4 regions of the Cytobacillus sp. GQ23 genome follow, and region 3 is predicted to be linked to each of the others. Evidence: riboswitches for the same ligand, from Rfam matches in the RefSeq annotation. Region 3 holds a riboswitch; each other region holds the start of a gene.
The links. A riboswitch is a leader RNA that binds a small molecule or an ion and turns the genes downstream of it on or off. The one in region 3 is predicted to bind S-adenosylmethionine.
Positions count from the first base shown of each region.

Region 1: another riboswitch for S-adenosylmethionine. It lies ahead of metK (methionine adenosyltransferase); the one in region 3 lies ahead of AC6CHU_RS22945 (methionine ABC transporter ATP-binding protein).
Region 2: another riboswitch for S-adenosylmethionine. It lies ahead of AC6CHU_RS10625 (methionine ABC transporter ATP-binding protein); the one in region 3 lies ahead of AC6CHU_RS22945 (methionine ABC transporter ATP-binding protein).
Region 4: another riboswitch for S-adenosylmethionine. It lies ahead of AC6CHU_RS19080 (methionine biosynthesis PLP-dependent protein); the one in region 3 lies ahead of AC6CHU_RS22945 (methionine ABC transporter ATP-binding protein).

Region 1 is NZ_JCAXER010000025.1:34,034-38,247, reverse strand. It holds gene asnB (asparagine synthase (glutamine-hydrolyzing)) at 1-489, opposite strand, end outside; gene metK (methionine adenosyltransferase) at 781-1,974, opposite strand; SAM riboswitch class I at 2,283-2,398, opposite strand; gene AC6CHU_RS19500 (thiol-disulfide oxidoreductase DCC family protein) at 2,504-2,878, opposite strand; gene pckA (phosphoenolpyruvate carboxykinase (ATP)) at 3,097-4,214, shown strand, end outside.
Region 2 is NZ_JCAXER010000010.1:140,493-144,706, forward strand. It holds gene AC6CHU_RS10620 (PAS domain-containing sensor histidine kinase) at 1-1,267, opposite strand, end outside; SAM riboswitch class I at 1,505-1,604, shown strand; SAM riboswitch class I at 1,706-1,806, shown strand; gene AC6CHU_RS10625 (methionine ABC transporter ATP-binding protein) at 1,971-3,002, shown strand; gene AC6CHU_RS10630 (methionine ABC transporter permease) at 2,992-3,642, shown strand; gene AC6CHU_RS10635 (MetQ/NlpA family ABC transporter substrate-binding protein) at 3,661-4,214, shown strand, end outside.
Region 3 is NZ_JCAXER010000036.1:12,837-17,050, reverse strand. It holds gene AC6CHU_RS22950 (O-acetylhomoserine aminocarboxypropyltransferase/cysteine synthase family protein) at 37-1,353, shown strand; SAM riboswitch class I at 1,494-1,598, shown strand; gene AC6CHU_RS22945 (methionine ABC transporter ATP-binding protein) at 1,751-2,776, shown strand; gene AC6CHU_RS22940 (methionine ABC transporter permease) at 2,769-3,437, shown strand; gene AC6CHU_RS22935 (MetQ/NlpA family ABC transporter substrate-binding protein) at 3,450-4,214, shown strand, end outside.
Region 4 is NZ_JCAXER010000024.1:42,120-46,333, forward strand. It holds gene sucA (2-oxoglutarate dehydrogenase E1 component) at 1-616, opposite strand, end outside; gene AC6CHU_RS19070 (hypothetical protein) at 1,456-1,695, opposite strand; gene AC6CHU_RS19075 (H-type small acid-soluble spore protein) at 1,853-2,032, shown strand; SAM riboswitch class I at 2,202-2,317, shown strand; gene AC6CHU_RS19080 (methionine biosynthesis PLP-dependent protein) at 2,394-3,506, shown strand; gene metC (cystathionine beta-lyase) at 3,503-4,214, shown strand, end outside.

The DNA of each region.
Region 1 (4,214 bases), on a different contig from region 3:
CTCTGATCCAAAGAACGTGCGGTCTCCCTTATCGTAATAAAAGAAAGGCTTAATCCCAAATGGATCCCTGGCTCCATATAGGGACTGCTCCTGTTTATCCCAAATGACAAACGCAAACATACCGCGCAATTTTTCAACAGCCTTTTCTTTCATATGGCTGTAAAGCGCAATTATGACTTCTGTATCTGAGCTGGTTTCAAAGCTTAATCCTGCTTTGAGAAGTTCTTCACGAAGTTCCACATAATTATAGATTTCACCATTGAAGATGATCCAATATCGCTCATTCTCGTAAGTCAGCGGCTGGTGTCCGCTTTCAATATCAATAATGCTCAACCGGCGGAAGCCGAATTGAATATGATCATCAAAATAGTATCCTGAATTATCCGGACCCCGATGAGTAATGATATCATTCATATTTTGGAATTGTTCTTTATCTGCGTCACGGTAATTTTGTGCTTTTTCATGTACACAACCAATAAAACCACACATTATGTACGTCACCTACTCCATTCTTTTCTCAATATTAAGATACAGCCTCAGGCGGCTCTTTGTCTTAGAAAACATACCCTATAATACTACCACTAATCGCTAATAATTAGCACGCAGAATATAAAATGTTTCTATACGGAAAATTAAGCCATTATCCGAAGTTTATACGATACCATAAAATTATAAACGACTATAGAGCATAAAGACCGAAAAGTGATTAACACCCTATTAGTATTAGACGCAAAAAAGAAAGCGGGAGTTACATCATAAATGCAACTCCCGCTTTTTATATTACGCTTCAGAACGAAGAATTTCTGCTTTGTCAGTACGCTCCCAAGGAAGGTCAACATCTGTACGTCCGAAATGTCCGTAAGCAGCTGTCTGCTTGTAAATTGGGCGGCGAAGGCCAAGCATGTTAATAATTCCTGCAGGACGAAGATCAAAATGCTTTCTTACTAGATCAACTAATACATCTTCATCCACTTTGCCAGTTCCAAATGTATCAACAGAAATCGAAACAGGCTGTGCCACACCGATCGCATAAGCAAGCTGGACTTCAACTTTTTCTGCTAAACCGGCTGCAACAAGGTTCTTCGCTACATAACGTGCAGCATACGCAGCAGAGCGGTCAACCTTTGTAGGATCCTTGCCGGAGAACGCTCCGCCGCCATGGCGTGCATATCCGCCGTAAGTATCTACGATGATTTTGCGTCCTGTCAGGCCAGCATCACCTTGAGGTCCGCCGATAACAAAGCGTCCTGTCGGGTTGATGAAGTACTTAGTATTCTCATCAATTAGTTCTTTCGGAACAACCGGGTTAATAACATGTTCCTTCAGATTTCGCTGAATTTGCTCAAGGCTGATTTCTGGGTGATGCTGAGTAGAAATAACGATTGTGTCAATGCGCACAGGCTTGTCGTTTTCATCATACTCAACAGTTACCTGAGTTTTTCCGTCGGGACGAAGGTAAGGAAGGATTTCTTCTTTACGGACTTCAGTCAGGCGGCGGGAAAGTTTATGTGCTAAAGAAATCGGAAGAGGCATAAGCTCTTTCGTTTCGTTGCAGGCAAAACCGAACATTAATCCCTGGTCTCCTGCACCGATTGCTTCGATTTCCTGATCGCTCATTTGCCCTTCGCGTGCTTCAAGTGCCTGGTCAACCCCCATTGCGATATCAGCAGACTGCTCATCAATGGAAGTTAAAACAGCACATGTTTCGGAATCGAAACCATATTTGGCACGGGTATAACCGATTTCTTTTACCGTTTCACGAACGATTTTTGGAATATCTACGTATGTAGATGTTGTGATTTCACCTGCAACTAATACAAGTCCAGTTGTTACAGAAGTCTCTGCAGCAACACGGGCATTCGCATCTTTAGCTAAAATCGCATCTAAGATTGCATCAGAAATCTGGTCACAGATTTTATCCGGATGACCTTCAGTAACTGATTCAGAAGTGAACAAACGACGTTTTGTTGACATCTGGCTTCCTCCTTATAAATAGAAAATTGAGCGAGAATAAGAAATGGGGAAGCGGAAAAAATAACTTTTCCCTGTCATTTCATGGATCTCTGTTTGATACGGAACTCATTCCCTTAGTAGTATGAAATAAACATGGAGTTTTTATTAGAAAAATAGACAGCGCCGGCAAGAATGCCAGGTAACCATTTATCAGATTCATGCCAAAAACTCACATAAATAGTACATTCCAAAAGCCGTTCATTTCATTGCAAAATAAAAAACCTTCTCATTAGTGAAAAGGTTGAAAGCAAATCGATTCGCGCCTTTCACTCTTATCGTTCAAGGAATTACGTCCTTGCGTCAGGTTAGCACCTTTGCTGATTATTGCCTTTAGCAGGTTGCTGGGTTTCATAGGGCCTGTCCCTCCACCAGCTCGGGATAAGAGAGTATCCGTTCAAGGTTGAATCATACCGTATTTTATCGAACCATGTCAACAGATTTTCATTATTTTTCACAGTAAAATTCCGACTTTAAAAATTCTGCTTCATCCTTATAGAGAACAGCTTCCATCATCACACTTTTTCTTTAGAAATTTGTGCCTGTTTTTCGCAATCCATTTGTATGTCGGATTGCCCAGAAGTGCTGTGAGTGGTATATACAACAGGGTGCTGATTAAAAAGGTTGCAGGAAAGAGGAACAGAAGTCTCCTTACTGCAGTGTAACCCTTTTTCACGCTGCCTGCGGGAGTAATAATATGAAGCTCCCTCCGCAAATCATGTCTGGAAAACGATAAAGTGCCCTGCATTTTTTCATATTCCTGCAGGGAGATCCATTCGACTTTATTCAGCCAATCGAGTTTATTAAAAATCCTCTTTGTTTCCTTGCATAAAGAACATGTTCCATCATATAGGGCAATTGTCTTCATTTTAGATCAGTCCCATGATAAAATTAACACTTTCTTCTATAATAGCATATATCAGTTATAAGGTGATTAAAGTGGATTGCATGTCCAAATGTGACAATTTTATAACACAGACAAAAAAGTTTCGTAATAGTATAGACTAATCATTTCAATGTGTTATACTAATTTCGAGATGTAATCACTTTCATAAAAAAATCGGGAAAAAGGAAGGTATTCATCAGATGAACTCTGTAAGCATATCAAATGAATTGAGCGAATTACTAAATGGCAGCAACATTCAAGTGCAATTATCCGTTCCTCAGCTTGTGGAAAAGGTTCTAAACCGCAATGAAGGGTCCCTTACTTCTACTGGAGCTGTTCGCGCTACGACAGGAAAGTATACAGGGCGTTCTCCTAAAGATAAATACATTGTTGAAGAAGCATCAAATAAAGACAAAATGGACTGGGGCAGTGTAAACCAGCCCATTTCTGAAGAAGCATTCTCTAATCTTTATAATAAAGTAATCAATTACTTAAAAGAAAAAGAAGAAGTATTCGTATTCAAAGGATTCGCAGGTGCTGATAAAAAACACCGCATGCCTATCCAGGTAATCAATGAATATGCATGGCATAACCTATTTGCCCACCAGTTATTCATTCGCCCTGCAGAAGACGAGCTATTGGATCATCAGGCAGAGTTCACTGTCATTTCTGCTCCTAATTTCAAAGCAGACCCTGCTGTTGACGGAACAAAGTCCGAAACATTCATTATCATTTCATTTGAACGCCGCACCGTTTTAATTGGCGGAACAGAATATGCCGGTGAAATGAAGAAGTCCATCTTCTCTGTTATGAACTACATGCTTCCAGAAAACGGAATTCTTCCTATGCACTGTTCCGCAAACGTTGGACGGGAAGGCGATGTTGCTTTATTCTTCGGCTTATCCGGAACTGGAAAAACAACTTTATCTGCAGATCCGAACCGCAAGCTAATCGGTGATGACGAGCATGGCTGGTCTGCGAATGGAGTCTTCAATATTGAGGGCGGATGCTACGCGAAATGCATCAACTTATCCCGTGAAAAAGAACCGCAGATTTTTGATGCGATCCGTTTTGGTGCTGTATTAGAAAATGTAGTGGTAAACAGCGAAACCCGGGTTGCAGATTACGATGACAGCACTTTAACTGAAAATACACGTGCGGCGTACCAGCTTCAGGCCATCGATAATATCGTTGACCCAAGCATTGCCGGACACCCTAATACAATCGTATTTTTAACAGCTGACGCATTTGGCGTATTGCCTCCAATCTCTAAACTATCAAAAGAGCAGGCAATGTACCATTTCTTAAGCGGCTATAC
Region 2 (4,214 bases), on a different contig from region 3:
CCAGTTTGGCGAGGCGTTCTTCCGGTATGCCGATTCCTTCATCCTCGACACTGATGATGACAGATTGGTCTTCCTGACGGATATCGACGTTTATTTTGCCGCCCATTGGCATGGCTTCAATTGAGTTCTTGATGATGTTAATCAGGACCTGCTTAATTTTATCTTTTTCACATTTCACAAAGAACTCGCCGGGTGATTGAGTTAATTCGATCAGGATATTTTCCATAACCGCCTGGCTGTTTAAAAGGGTAATCACACTTTTTACAACGTTTGTCAGGCAGGTTTCTTCCATTTCGGTTATTTGAGGTTTGGCGAGAACGAGCAGGTCATTGACGATGCCTTCAATCCGTTCCAGCTCATTTAGAATGACCTCTGCGAAATTACCCTTATGTTCTTCGTATAATAGCTGCGTAAAGCCTTTAATGGCTGTAAGCGGGTTGCGGATTTCATGGGCAATGCCTGCAGCAAGCTGACCGACAACGGAAAGTTTTTCAGCGTTCTGCAGCTTTTCTTCAGTCTTCTTTTGTCCGGTTACATCTTTGATAATGATCTGGTATACCTTTCTGTTCTTGAAGGTGGTTGGAATCAGCTGGACTTCAGCTTTTCTTACTTGTCCATCGGTCCGGATCAGATTAAGCTCAAAATTCACGCTCAGCTTTGTTTGCAGAAAATCATCGAGGGTGGAATGTTCTGAAGGAGGGATGTAGTCGTGGAGGGAGGTGCCGATTATCTCTTTGATGCTCGTGAACCCAAAGAGCTTCTTTCCTTCATTATTGATATAGGTCCAAATCCCCTTTTGTGTCACCATTCCGATCGTATCCTTGGAGTACTCCACCAGAAAGCGGTACTTCTCCTGTGTTTCAAGAATTTCCTCTTCCATGATAATTCTCTGTGTCATATCCCGGATGATGCACATCATTTCTTTATCCTCATTAATGACTGTAAAATTGGCTTCCAGCCATAGGTAATGGCCTTCCTTATGTCTGAAACGAAAAGTCTCCCGTTTATGCGGGAGTTGTTCAAGATCTGCCAATGCATCTCTAAGAAGATCCCGGTCATTGGGATGGCAGTATGTATAAAGGCTGCTTCGATAAAAGTCCTGCTGCGTATACCCCAGCATTGATAGGCAGGAAGGGGAGACATATAAAGCAACGCCTTCTTTTGTCACTCTTGCAATCACATCGCTGGAATGCTGAATGGCCAGCTGCAGATTCCTCGCTTCGACTTTGTCGGCGAATAAATCTGCCGGATTCTCGGTCATAATCATTTTGTCCCTCCTTTATTGAGAAATGACACTTTTCCATTATTATACATGAGATAGAGGTATAGACACATAGGATTTAACTATCATTTTTTAGAAGAGTCCATAGCATACGGGTTAATGACAGAGCGGATTCAGACCAGGAGGCGGTAATCAAATAAAATATATTTAAACTTTATATTGACTTTCTTTACTTTAAGATGGTAAAGTATTAAGCATATTAACAACCGCATATTAAAAATCTTCTTATCAAGAGAGGTTGAGGGACTGGCCCTATGACACCTCGGCAGCGGACAAAATTGTACCGTGCCAAATCCAGCAAGCATTGCTTGAAAGATAAGAAGAGGACCATTGATAAATGCTGCCCTCTTCTTTCTTTAGAAGAGGGTTTTTGTTTTACGCGGAAATATTGCATCAAGATTCTATTCATAAACATATGAATAATTCTTATCAAGAGAAGCAGAGGGACCTGGCCCAATGAAGCTTCGGCAGCAGGCAGACTGCACTGTGCCAAATCCAGCAGGCAAAAGCCTGGAAGATAAGGAGAGGACTTTAAAAAACCTCTTCTGATGGAAGGGGTAAATTTCAGGATATAATTCTTAGTTTTCGGATTGGAATAGTTAGACAATGGAAGGTGACAGGTACCTATACCAGTTCATCAAATTGGTATAGGTGCCTGTCACCAACCACCACAAAGGAGAGAGGCTGCATGATAGAGTTTCAGAATTTAAAGAAGGTCTATAAAAGCGGAGGTCAGCAGGTAGCTGCTCTGGATGGAATAGATTTAAAGATTAATAAGGGGGAGATTTTCGGGGTGATCGGCTTCAGCGGTGCGGGAAAGAGCTCTTTGATCCGCTGTGTCAATTGGCTGGAGAAGCCGACTTCAGGAAAGGTCATTGTCAGCGGCCATGACTTGACGGCTTTATCTGTTAGAGAAATTCGCGAAGTGAAAAGAAACATAGGTATGGTCTTTCAGCATTTCAATCTCTTAAACTCGAAAACAGTGTTTGCCAATGTGGCGATGCCGCTCACACTGGCTAAGGTCTCGAAGGGTGAAATAAAAAAGCGTGTCCATGAACTATTAGAATTCGTGGGGCTTGCCGACAAGGCGAACAGCTATCCTGATCAGCTGTCAGGCGGACAAAAGCAGCGGATCGGAATCGCCCGGGCGCTCGCAACACAGCCTTCCATTCTATTATGTGATGAAGCAACTTCTGCTCTGGATCCGCAGACAACCAGCTCGATCCTGCAGCTGCTGAAGAAAATAAATAAAGAATACAACATTACGATTCTGATCATTACTCATGAAATGTCTGTTATCAGGGAGATCTGTGATCGTGTCGCTGTCATCGAGGCAGGGAAGATTATTGAAGAAGGAACTGTCTTCAATGTCTTTTCTTCACCCCAAACCCCAACAGCGAAAAACTTTGTCAGCACGGTTATGAATGATCAAATACCTGAATCCATTAAGCAAGTGATTGAAAAGCAGCAGGGGCTTCAAAAGGTATTCAGAATCAATTTTGTCGGGAATTCTGCCGGCCAGCCGCTGCTTTCACAGGTTGCTAAAAAGTTTAATATTGACTTCAACGTTCTGTTTGGAAATATTACAGAACTGCAGGGAACCCCGTTTGGCAATCTCATTGTCGAATTCCAGGGGCAGGACAGTGAAATCAGAAGGGCGATTCAGTACATCAGCCAGGAAAAAGTTTCAATAAAGGAAGTGACTGCACGTGCTAGTTAACCAGGAAAAAATCATTGAAGCCTTAATCGAAACGGTCCAAATGGTGGCATTTTCACTGCTGTTTTCAGCTCTTATCGGACTCCCGCTTGGCATATTGCTTGTTGTGACCAGGAAAGGGCATCTGCTGGAAAACACCGTTGTTTTTAACATCATAAACAGCATTATTAATATTTTTAGATCAGTTCCTTTCATCATTTTAATGGTAGCCATTATCCCAATTACCCGGATGATTGTCGGAACATCGATTGGAACCGCCGCAGCCGTAGTGCCTCTTGTCTTTTATGCAGGACCCTACATTGCGAGATTAATAGAAAATTCATTGCTCGAGGTGGATCCAGGCGTCATTGAAGCGGCAGAAGCAATGGGAGCGACACCAGGACAGATCATTTTAAAATTCCTGATTCCTGAAGCACTTAGTTCGCTGGTATTGGGCTTTACCATTGCGACAATTGGTCTGGTAGGAGCATCTGCCATGGCTGGGGCAGTTGGAGGAGGCGGCCTTGGTGACCTTGCCATTACATACGGCTATCAGCGATTCGATACAACCGTCATGCTGATTACTGTTGCAATCTTAGTGGTCATGGTTCAGGGCCTTCAGTCATTCGGAAATCTCTTATCCAAAAAAATCAGAAGAAGATAACATAGGGGGAAATACATCATGAACAAACTATTTATATCATTCATTATTTTAGCATTGGCTGTCTTTACTGCCGCATGCTCAAGTACTACAGGCGGAGAAGAAACAAAGAAAGTTAAATTGGGTGTCAGCGGATCAGATACACGCATTTGGGATTTTATTGCTGAGAAGGCTGAAAAAGAAGGCATTGAAATTGAGGTTGTGACATTCTCTGATTATGTACAGCCAAACGTTGCCCTTGCCGAAGGTGATCTAGATGTAAATGCATTCCAGACAGTCGCTTATTTTGACACTTTTATTAAAGAGCATAATATGGATCTTTCACCGATCGCGACAACTGTTTTAGCACCAATGGGCCTTTATTCGGAAAAAGTAAAATCAGTCGAAGACATTCCGGAAGGCGGCAAAATTGCCATTCCAAATGATGCTTCAAATGGGGGAAGAGCGCTTCTGTTACTGGAGGAAGCCGGCCTGATCAAACTATCCGAGGACTATGATGGAAATCTTGATCTGAATAAAATCGTTGAAAATCCAAAGAACCTTGAATTTGTAGAAATGGTCTCAGCGCAGACACC
Region 3 (4,214 bases):
GATATGAACAAACATTATTATAGAGGAGAGATTATGATGACAGACAAAAAGCAAAACTACCGTTTTGAAACCATTGGAGTGCATGGCGGACTCAAGCCTGACCCTGTAACCGGTGCGAGGGCAGTTCCGATTTATCAGAACAATGCTTATCAATTCAAGGATACAGATCACGCTGCAGACCTCTTTGCTCTGAAAGAGCAGGGATATATTTATAGCAGGATACATAACCCCACTGTCAGTGTATTTGAGGAAAGGGTAGCCCTTCTTGAAGGAGGAGTGGGTGCGCTGGCTCTTGCAAGCGGCCAATCTGCCATAACACTGGCTATTTTAAATATTGCTGAAGCAGGTGATGAAATTGTTGCTGCCTCAAATTTATATGGAGGTACATATAATTTGTTTGCAGTCACACTTCCTAAGTACGGAATAAAGGTGAGACTCGTCGATCCAAAGGATCCGGAAAATTTCCGCAGTGCAATAACAGATAAAACAAAGGCTGTCTTCGCCGAGACGATTGGAAACCCGAGCCTGAAGATCCTTGATATTGAAAAAGTTGCCGCAATTGCACACGAAAATGGTGTGCCGCTAATTGTCGATAACACTTTTGCTACTCCTTATCTTTGCAGGCCAATTGAGCATGGGGCTGACATTGTAATACACTCTGCGACAAAATGGCTGCTCGGCAATGGAACTACAATGGGCGGTATAATTGTTGACGGCGGAAATTTCGACTGGAATTCCCCTAAGTTTCCGGGATTTACAAAACCGGATCCGAGCTATCATGATATTGTTTATAGTGAAGCAATTGGTGAAGCGGCTTATATTATCAAAGCCCGAGTACAGCTGTTGAGAGATTTAGGGCCTGCAATGAGTGCACAAAGTGCATTCCAATTCACACTGGGCCTTGAAACTCTTCATGTAAGAATGAAGGAGCATGTTGCCAATGCCAAAAAGGTAGTGGAATATCTGGAGGCGCATCCAGCTGTTAATTGGGTGCTTTATCCAGGCCATGAAAGCCACCCGGACAAAAAATTGGCAGATAAATACTTGCCAAAAGGAGCCGGAGCAGTGGCTGTATTTGGAATCGCTGGCGGAAGAGAGGCTGGAGCCAAGCTGATCAATAGCCTGAAGCTTTGGGCACATGTGGCCAATGTCGGGGACGCAAAGAGCCTGATTATCCACCCTGCAAGCACCACTCATCAGCAGCTGGATGAGGAAGGTTTAAAGGCTGCCGGTGTACCGGAAGATCTAATTCGGATTTCGATCGGAATTGAGAATGCGGAGGATTTGATTGAAGATCTGGAACAGGCCATTGAAACAGCTGCGGGTCTTACATCGTTGGCCGCAAAAGCGTAAAGGATAATTTACCATTCGCTTTTTTCCGAAAGTTTGAAATTTCATCGTTGACACCTTTTTATCGCCTATGATACGATAGCAAACGTAATTAAAAAACTGCTTAAATAATTTAAAGTATTAATTGAATATAGAACGTAACGCTCTTATCAAGAGAGGTGGAGGGAAGTGCCCTATGAAGCCCGGCAACCGTCAATTTAGTTGAAATGGTGCCAATTCACTCAAAGCATAGCTTTGATAGATGAGAGGAAGGACTAAATTTATTTATGCCTTTCTGCTCATGTGCAGGAAGGCATTTTTGCATTTGCGCATGAAAGTCTATTGTGAGTAAAAAATAGGTAAATAGAAGCAGCCAATTAATTATTATCTGTATCTTTCGATAAAAGAGGTGACTATCACATTGATTTCTATAACAGATGTTCAGAAGATATTCTCTTCAAAAAACAGCCAGGTAAAAGCTGTGGATGATGTAAACCTGGAGGTAAAAGAAGGAGAGATATTCGGTGTTATCGGATATAGCGGTGCTGGTAAAAGTACATTAATCCGTATGCTGAATGGGCTGGAGCTTCCTACCCATGGCAGCGTAACAGTAGCCGGCAATGAGGTTTCAAAGATAAAGGGAAGCAACCTAAGAAAAGCACGTCAGGAAATAAGCATGATCTTCCAGCATTTCAACCTGTTATGGTCGAGAACAGTAAGAGAAAATATTGCATTTCCGCTAGAAATCGCTGGTGTTTCCCGGCAGGAAAGGCTCAAAAGAGTAGACGAGCTCATTAAACTAGTTGGTCTGGAAGGAAGGGAAGAAGCCTACCCATCTCAGCTTAGCGGCGGTCAAAAGCAAAGGGTCGGAATTGCCAGAGCCCTTGCTAACAACCCAAAAGTGCTGCTTTGTGATGAGGCCACATCTGCACTTGATCCTCAAACAACAGATTCCATCTTGGAGCTGCTTGTTGACATCAATGAACGCCTGGGCTTAACCATTGTTCTGATTACACATGAAATGCACGTGATCCGTAAAATCTGCCATCGGGTTGCTGTTATGGAAGGCGGCCGAATTGTTGAAATCGGACCTGTATTAGATGTCTTTAAGAATCCAAAAGCAGAAATAACAAAGCGGTTTGTTCAGCAGGTGACAGAGCCTGAAGAAACGAAGGAAACGATTGATCATCTTGTAGATTTGTATCCACAAGGAAAAGTAGTTCAATTAGGATTTGTCGGCGAATCAGCTGAACAGCCATTGATTACTAACCTGATCCGTCATTTCCAGGTAACTGTAAATATTCTTCAAGGGAAGATTTCCCAGACGCAGAATGGTTCTTATGGTACCTTATTCATCCATGTTGATGGAGAAGCAGAGGAAGTTGCAAAAGCAATTGAATATATCCATTCCCAGCAGGTAGGCGTGGAGGTGATTTCCAATGCTTAATGAATGGTTTCCAAATGTAAAATGGGATTCCATGTGGGAGGCTACTGTGGAAACCCTCTATATGACTGCTATTTCTGTTATCGCAACCTTTATTTTGGGAGCGGTGCTGGGGCTGCTGCTCTTTTTGACAGCTAGGGGGAATATTTGGGAAAATGCGCCAATTAATAAAGTTATCTCTGCGTTCGTCAATATATTCCGTTCAATTCCATTTATCATCCTGATTGTTTTATTAATTCCATTTACGAAGTTTCTATTGGGAACAATGATTGGGGAGGATGCAGCATTGCCTGCATTAATTATTGGTGCTGCTCCGTTCTATGCCCGAATGGTGGAAATCGGCTTGAGGGAGATAGATAAAGGGGTAATTGAAGCAGCCAAGTCAATGGGCGCAAAAACAAGCACGATCATCTGGAAGGTGCTGCTTCCGGAATCAATGCCGGCCCTTGTTTCGGGAATTACTGTAACAGCTATCGCACTGGTTGGCTACACAGCTATGGCTGGTGTTATCGGCGCTGGTGGACTTGGGAATCTGGCATACCTTGAAGGTTTTCAGCGGAGCCGAAGTGATGTGACGCTTATGGCGACCGTAATTATTTTAATCATCGTATTTATCATCCAATTTATTGGAGATATTATTACAACAAAATTAGACAAACGATAAGGAGAGATTTACATGAAAAAGTGGTTATCACTTGCTCTTGCACTGGCAGTTGCCCTTGTACTTGCAGCTTGCGGCACTTCAGAAAAAGACGGCAGTGCCGGAGAAGGCGGAGATAAAGATAGCAAAAAGATTACGGTGGGAGCATCCAATGTGCCTCACGCGGAAATTCTTGAAGAAGCAAAGCCATTACTTGAAGAAAAAGGCTTTGAACTTGATGTTGTAACATTCCAGGATTATGTATTGCCAAATCAGGCTCTTGAGTCTAAAGAGCTTGACGCAAACTACTTCCAGCATATTCCTTATCTTGAGTCGCAGAAAGCTGAGCATGGCTATGATTTTACAAATGCAGGCGGAATTCATATTGAGCCAATCGGTGTATACTCCCAGAAATATAAGAATCTTGAGGAGCTTCCTGAGGGTGCTACAATCATCATGAGCAACTCAGTTGCAGACCATGGCCGCATTCTTTCCATGCTGGAAGCTGAGGGACTTATCACTTTAAATGAAGATGTTGAAAAAACGGAAGCAACACTGGAAGATATAAAAGACAATCCGAAAAAATTAGAGTTTGATACTGAATATGAAGCATCACTTCTTCCTCAGATCTACAATAATGGAGAAGGGGATGCAGTTCTGATTAACTCCAACTATGCAATTGATGCAGGATTAAATCCTCTTAAAGATTCAATTGCTATTGAGGACAAAGATTCACCATATGTAAATGTAATTGCAGTCCGTACAGGTGATGAAGAGAAAGAAGGAATTAAAGCTCTTGTA
Region 4 (4,214 bases), on a different contig from region 3:
GAAACTTTTCAAATTCCTCCACTTCTGTCAGTCTTTTTAATACTTTTAGCTTTTCCGCTTTTGGCATAGACAGCTTGTGGCTGTTGGCGCCTATTTTGCGGCGAAGCCAGTCTTTTTCGTTTTCATCAAATATATGCTGGAATTCAAAAGCAATGGGTCCCATATAAGCGCTCTTCAGGAATTCGATTGCTTCAAGTCCGTTGCGTAAAGGATATGTGGCATCTTTAGTTATGACACCAGCAGGGATCTCTTTTAAGTCATTTTCAGTTAAGCCATATTTGCTTAATTCAAATAAAGCAGTTTCTGATTTATTGTTTCCCAGCGGATAAATATCGGCAGCCAAGTGGCCATATGTACGAATATTATCAGCCAGGCGAATAGCAGCTAGTGTTTTTTCAATCTGTCCGGCATTCATTTGCTGATTTGCTGATGAAGACAGTGGTGCGGTTTCTTCGCTCATAAGAGGGGAACCGTTTTTTTCAAAGTACTCTTTCATTTCAGGATCAATCGACGACGGATCCTCTAAATATCTTTCATAAAGCTCAATAACGTAGCCAAGGTTCGGGCCATGAAATCCCTGTTCAAAAGGTCCCTCACCATTCGTTGGCTTTTTCATGGAAAATTACCTCCATAACTGTTTTGTAAGTAAATAATTTAATACGTTTTTTCTTCCTAAAAATACAATACCCATCATTTGAACGCATTAACAATTCATTTTTACGAATAATAATATTTTTCAGAGGATAAAACGTTTCCATAGTTATTCTAACACGGAAAATCTACTTGTACAAAGATAAAAACATGAATATAGTGGAAAACTATTAAAAAATTTTTTTAGCAATTACTTATTCTAAAAAAATAATTTGTAAAAGGTTACACCTTTATAAATATGAAATAACCGGGTGGCTTTTTGATTTTTGGAGTTCATTTATTTGTTTAGGCTCTTTTTTCAAAAATTGTTGTTTTTTGTTTATGAATTCTGCCCGTTGATTTCCACTCCAGTCACTTGCTTTCCGCGGGGAGGAAAGTGAGCCTCCTCGGCTGCGCCTCCGGGGTCTCACACTTCCCTCTCCTACCGCAGGACATTGAACAAGCTTCTTCGAATCAACAACGCACGAAGGAAATGCGTCAGCATTTTCAAGGATCAAGTGCCCACAGCGAAGATCAACTCAGCAAATTATACTAAGTTATGCAAAAGCAACAAACTTTAAGAAAACAGCCTTTCCTTAAAATAGTCCACGCTGATTTAAAAAGCAACCATCTGCTTTAAGTGGGAAGAATCTTAGCTCCTTAAGCTTTGCTTTCAGAGTCTTCTGCTCCCTCTTTTCCTGCAGAACATTGAATAAGCTTATAAGACATCCCGCTAAGAAATCCAATGCTTTTTATAGGGTCAAGTGCCATTCAATACCAATTACTAACTGAAGCCAAAATAAAAAAGCCGACATGGCGTCCGGCTTAAAAAGTCTCAACTAAGTTAATGTAAATTTGTTTTGCTGCATTTGCTTTTTTTCTGTTTTCTTTTAGGGAAGATTCAATTGCTTCTCTCGTTTCCACAGGAAAATCAAAATGGCCGCAAGTTGTACATTTTTCAAACATTGAACCAGAAACATTTACTTCAATGCCATCCAGGGTCTGGAAAACTGCAGGACCTTCGGATTCGGCAAACCGGTGGCGGCAGTGGCTATGTTCGCGCATATTAGCTTCCCTCCAAGAAAAATGTCATTTGTTCCATTATAAAACAAATATTCTGAACTTTAAAGCGATCTACCTATAACAGTTTATGCCAGATAAAAAGAATAATTTGTATCTTTTTTAGACACATTAAAGTTATTCAAATTCAGGAGGTTTTTCCATGAACATTGGCAGAGCCAAAGAGATTGCTGAGTCTGCTGAAATGCACAATGTTACTTTAAATGGAGTTCCGATCATCATTCAGCATGTAGATGAGCAGACTAAGACAGCACGCATTTACACTAAAGCAGATTCTGAAAAAGAAATGGATGTGCCGGTTAACGATTTAATTGAAGAATGAATAGCCTAAAAAAACTTTCCGATCTGTTAAGGAAAGTTTTTTTAGTCCAGGACTTTGCTTACCCCCCCTGGACTCTTGCTGAATATTTTTTATAACATGAAATATTCAAAAAAGTATTGACTGTTAACGGTTTACTGTAGTAAAGTTTAGAGAAAATTTAATAATTGATTTCTTATCCAGAGAGGTCGAGGGTAAGGCCCGACGACGCCTCAGCAACCTTCAATCATTTTTTTGATTGAAAAGGTGCTAATTCCTGCAAGTTTTCAAAAACTTGAAAGATAAGAAGAATGGCTGTTCACATTAAAAAGTCTTCTTCTTATAGAAGGCTTTTTTTTATTATGACGAAGGAGTGTTTATGAGCATGTATAATATTGACACCAAATTAGCGCAAATTGGAAACAGAAGCGAATCCGCAACAGGTGCAGTCAATCCGCCTGTTTACTTTTCCACCGCTTACCGCCATGAAGGCATTGGCCAGTCTACTGGCTTCGACTATAGCCGAACAGGCAATCCGACCCGCCAGCTGCTTGAACAGGCAATCGCCGATTTGGAAAAAGGCGATCAAGGATATGCCTGCAGTTCAGGAATGGCGGCTATACTTACTATTCTCTCACTCTTTCAATCAGGTGATGAATGGATTGTATCCAAAGATCTATACGGTGGTACCTACCGCTTGCTTGAACAGGGCTTCAAAAAGTGGGGACTGGAAAGCAAATATGTGAATACCAGCAATCCTGAAGTTGTTGAAGAGCTTATCACTGAAAAAACAAAAGCTATATTTCTGGAAACCCCAACTAATCCCTTGATGGAAGAGACAGATATTGGGCTGATAGCTGACATCGCAAAACGGCATAATGTTCTCCTGATCGTGGATAACACATTTTATACCCCCCTTCTTCAGCAGCCGCTAAAGCTTGGAGCTGATATTGTCATCCATAGTGCTACAAAATACCTTGGCGGCCATAATGATGTCCTTGCTGGGTTAATTGTCGCAAAAGGCAAGCAGCTATGTGAGGAGCTTGCTATGAACCATAACGCTGCTGGTGCAGTCCTTAGCCCATTTGATTCATGGCTTTTAATCAGAGGCATGAAGACACTTTCTCTTCGCATGGAACGGCATGAGAAAAATGCCAGGGAACTGGCGGCTTTCTTATCAGGACATGAATCCGTTACGGATGTTCTATATCCAGGCAAAGGCGGCATGATTTCGTTCCGGGTACAGGATGAATCCTGGGTGAATCCTTTTCTGCAGAGCCTCTCCCTTATCTCCTTTGCTGAAAGCCTTGGCGGAGTCGAGAGTTTTATCACCTATCCCGCAACACAGACGCATGCGGACATCCCTGAAGAAATCCGCAAGGAAACAGGTGTCTGTAACAGGCTTCTGCGTTTCTCGGTTGGAATCGAAAATGCAGAAGATTTGAAGGCAGATCTAGAACATGCTTTTGCAAAGGTTGTAAAGGAGGCAGTGCGATGAGCTCAAACTATACATTCCAAACGAAATTGCTTCACAATAATCATAAATTCGATCCGGAAACAGGAGCTGTCAGTGTACCGATCCAGCATGCCTCCACCTTTCATCAAAAAGATATTGATGTATTTGGAAAATATGATTACAGCCGCAGTCTGAATCCAACAAGGGAAGCTCTTGAAGAGGTCATTGCGGAGCTTGAAGAAGGAGTCAGAGGATTTGCCTTCTCTTCAGGAATGGCTGCCATTTCTACAGCTTTTCTCCTCTTATCACAGGGAGATCATGTTGTCATAACAGAAGACGTATATGGCGGGACCTATCGCATGACTACCGAAGTCCTGTCCCGTTTTGGCATTGAGCACACATTTGTTGATATGACAAACCTGGAGGAAGTGAAGGAAGCCATCCGTCCCAACACAAAGGTTTTCTATGTTGAGACTCCTTCCAATCCCCTGCTGAAAGTAACTGATATACAGGCCATCAGCCAACTTGCCAAGCAGCATGGAGCCCTGACATTTGTGGATAATACCTTTCTGACCCCTGCCCTGCAAAAACCGCTCTCTTTAGGTGCAGATATCGTGCTTCACAGCGCTACCAAATTTTTATCCGGACATAGCGACGTCGTGGCAGGCCTGGCGGTTGTGAAAGACCCGGAATTAGGAGCAAGACTTTCCTTCCTCCAGAATTCCTTTGGAGCTGTTCTGGGTGTTCAGG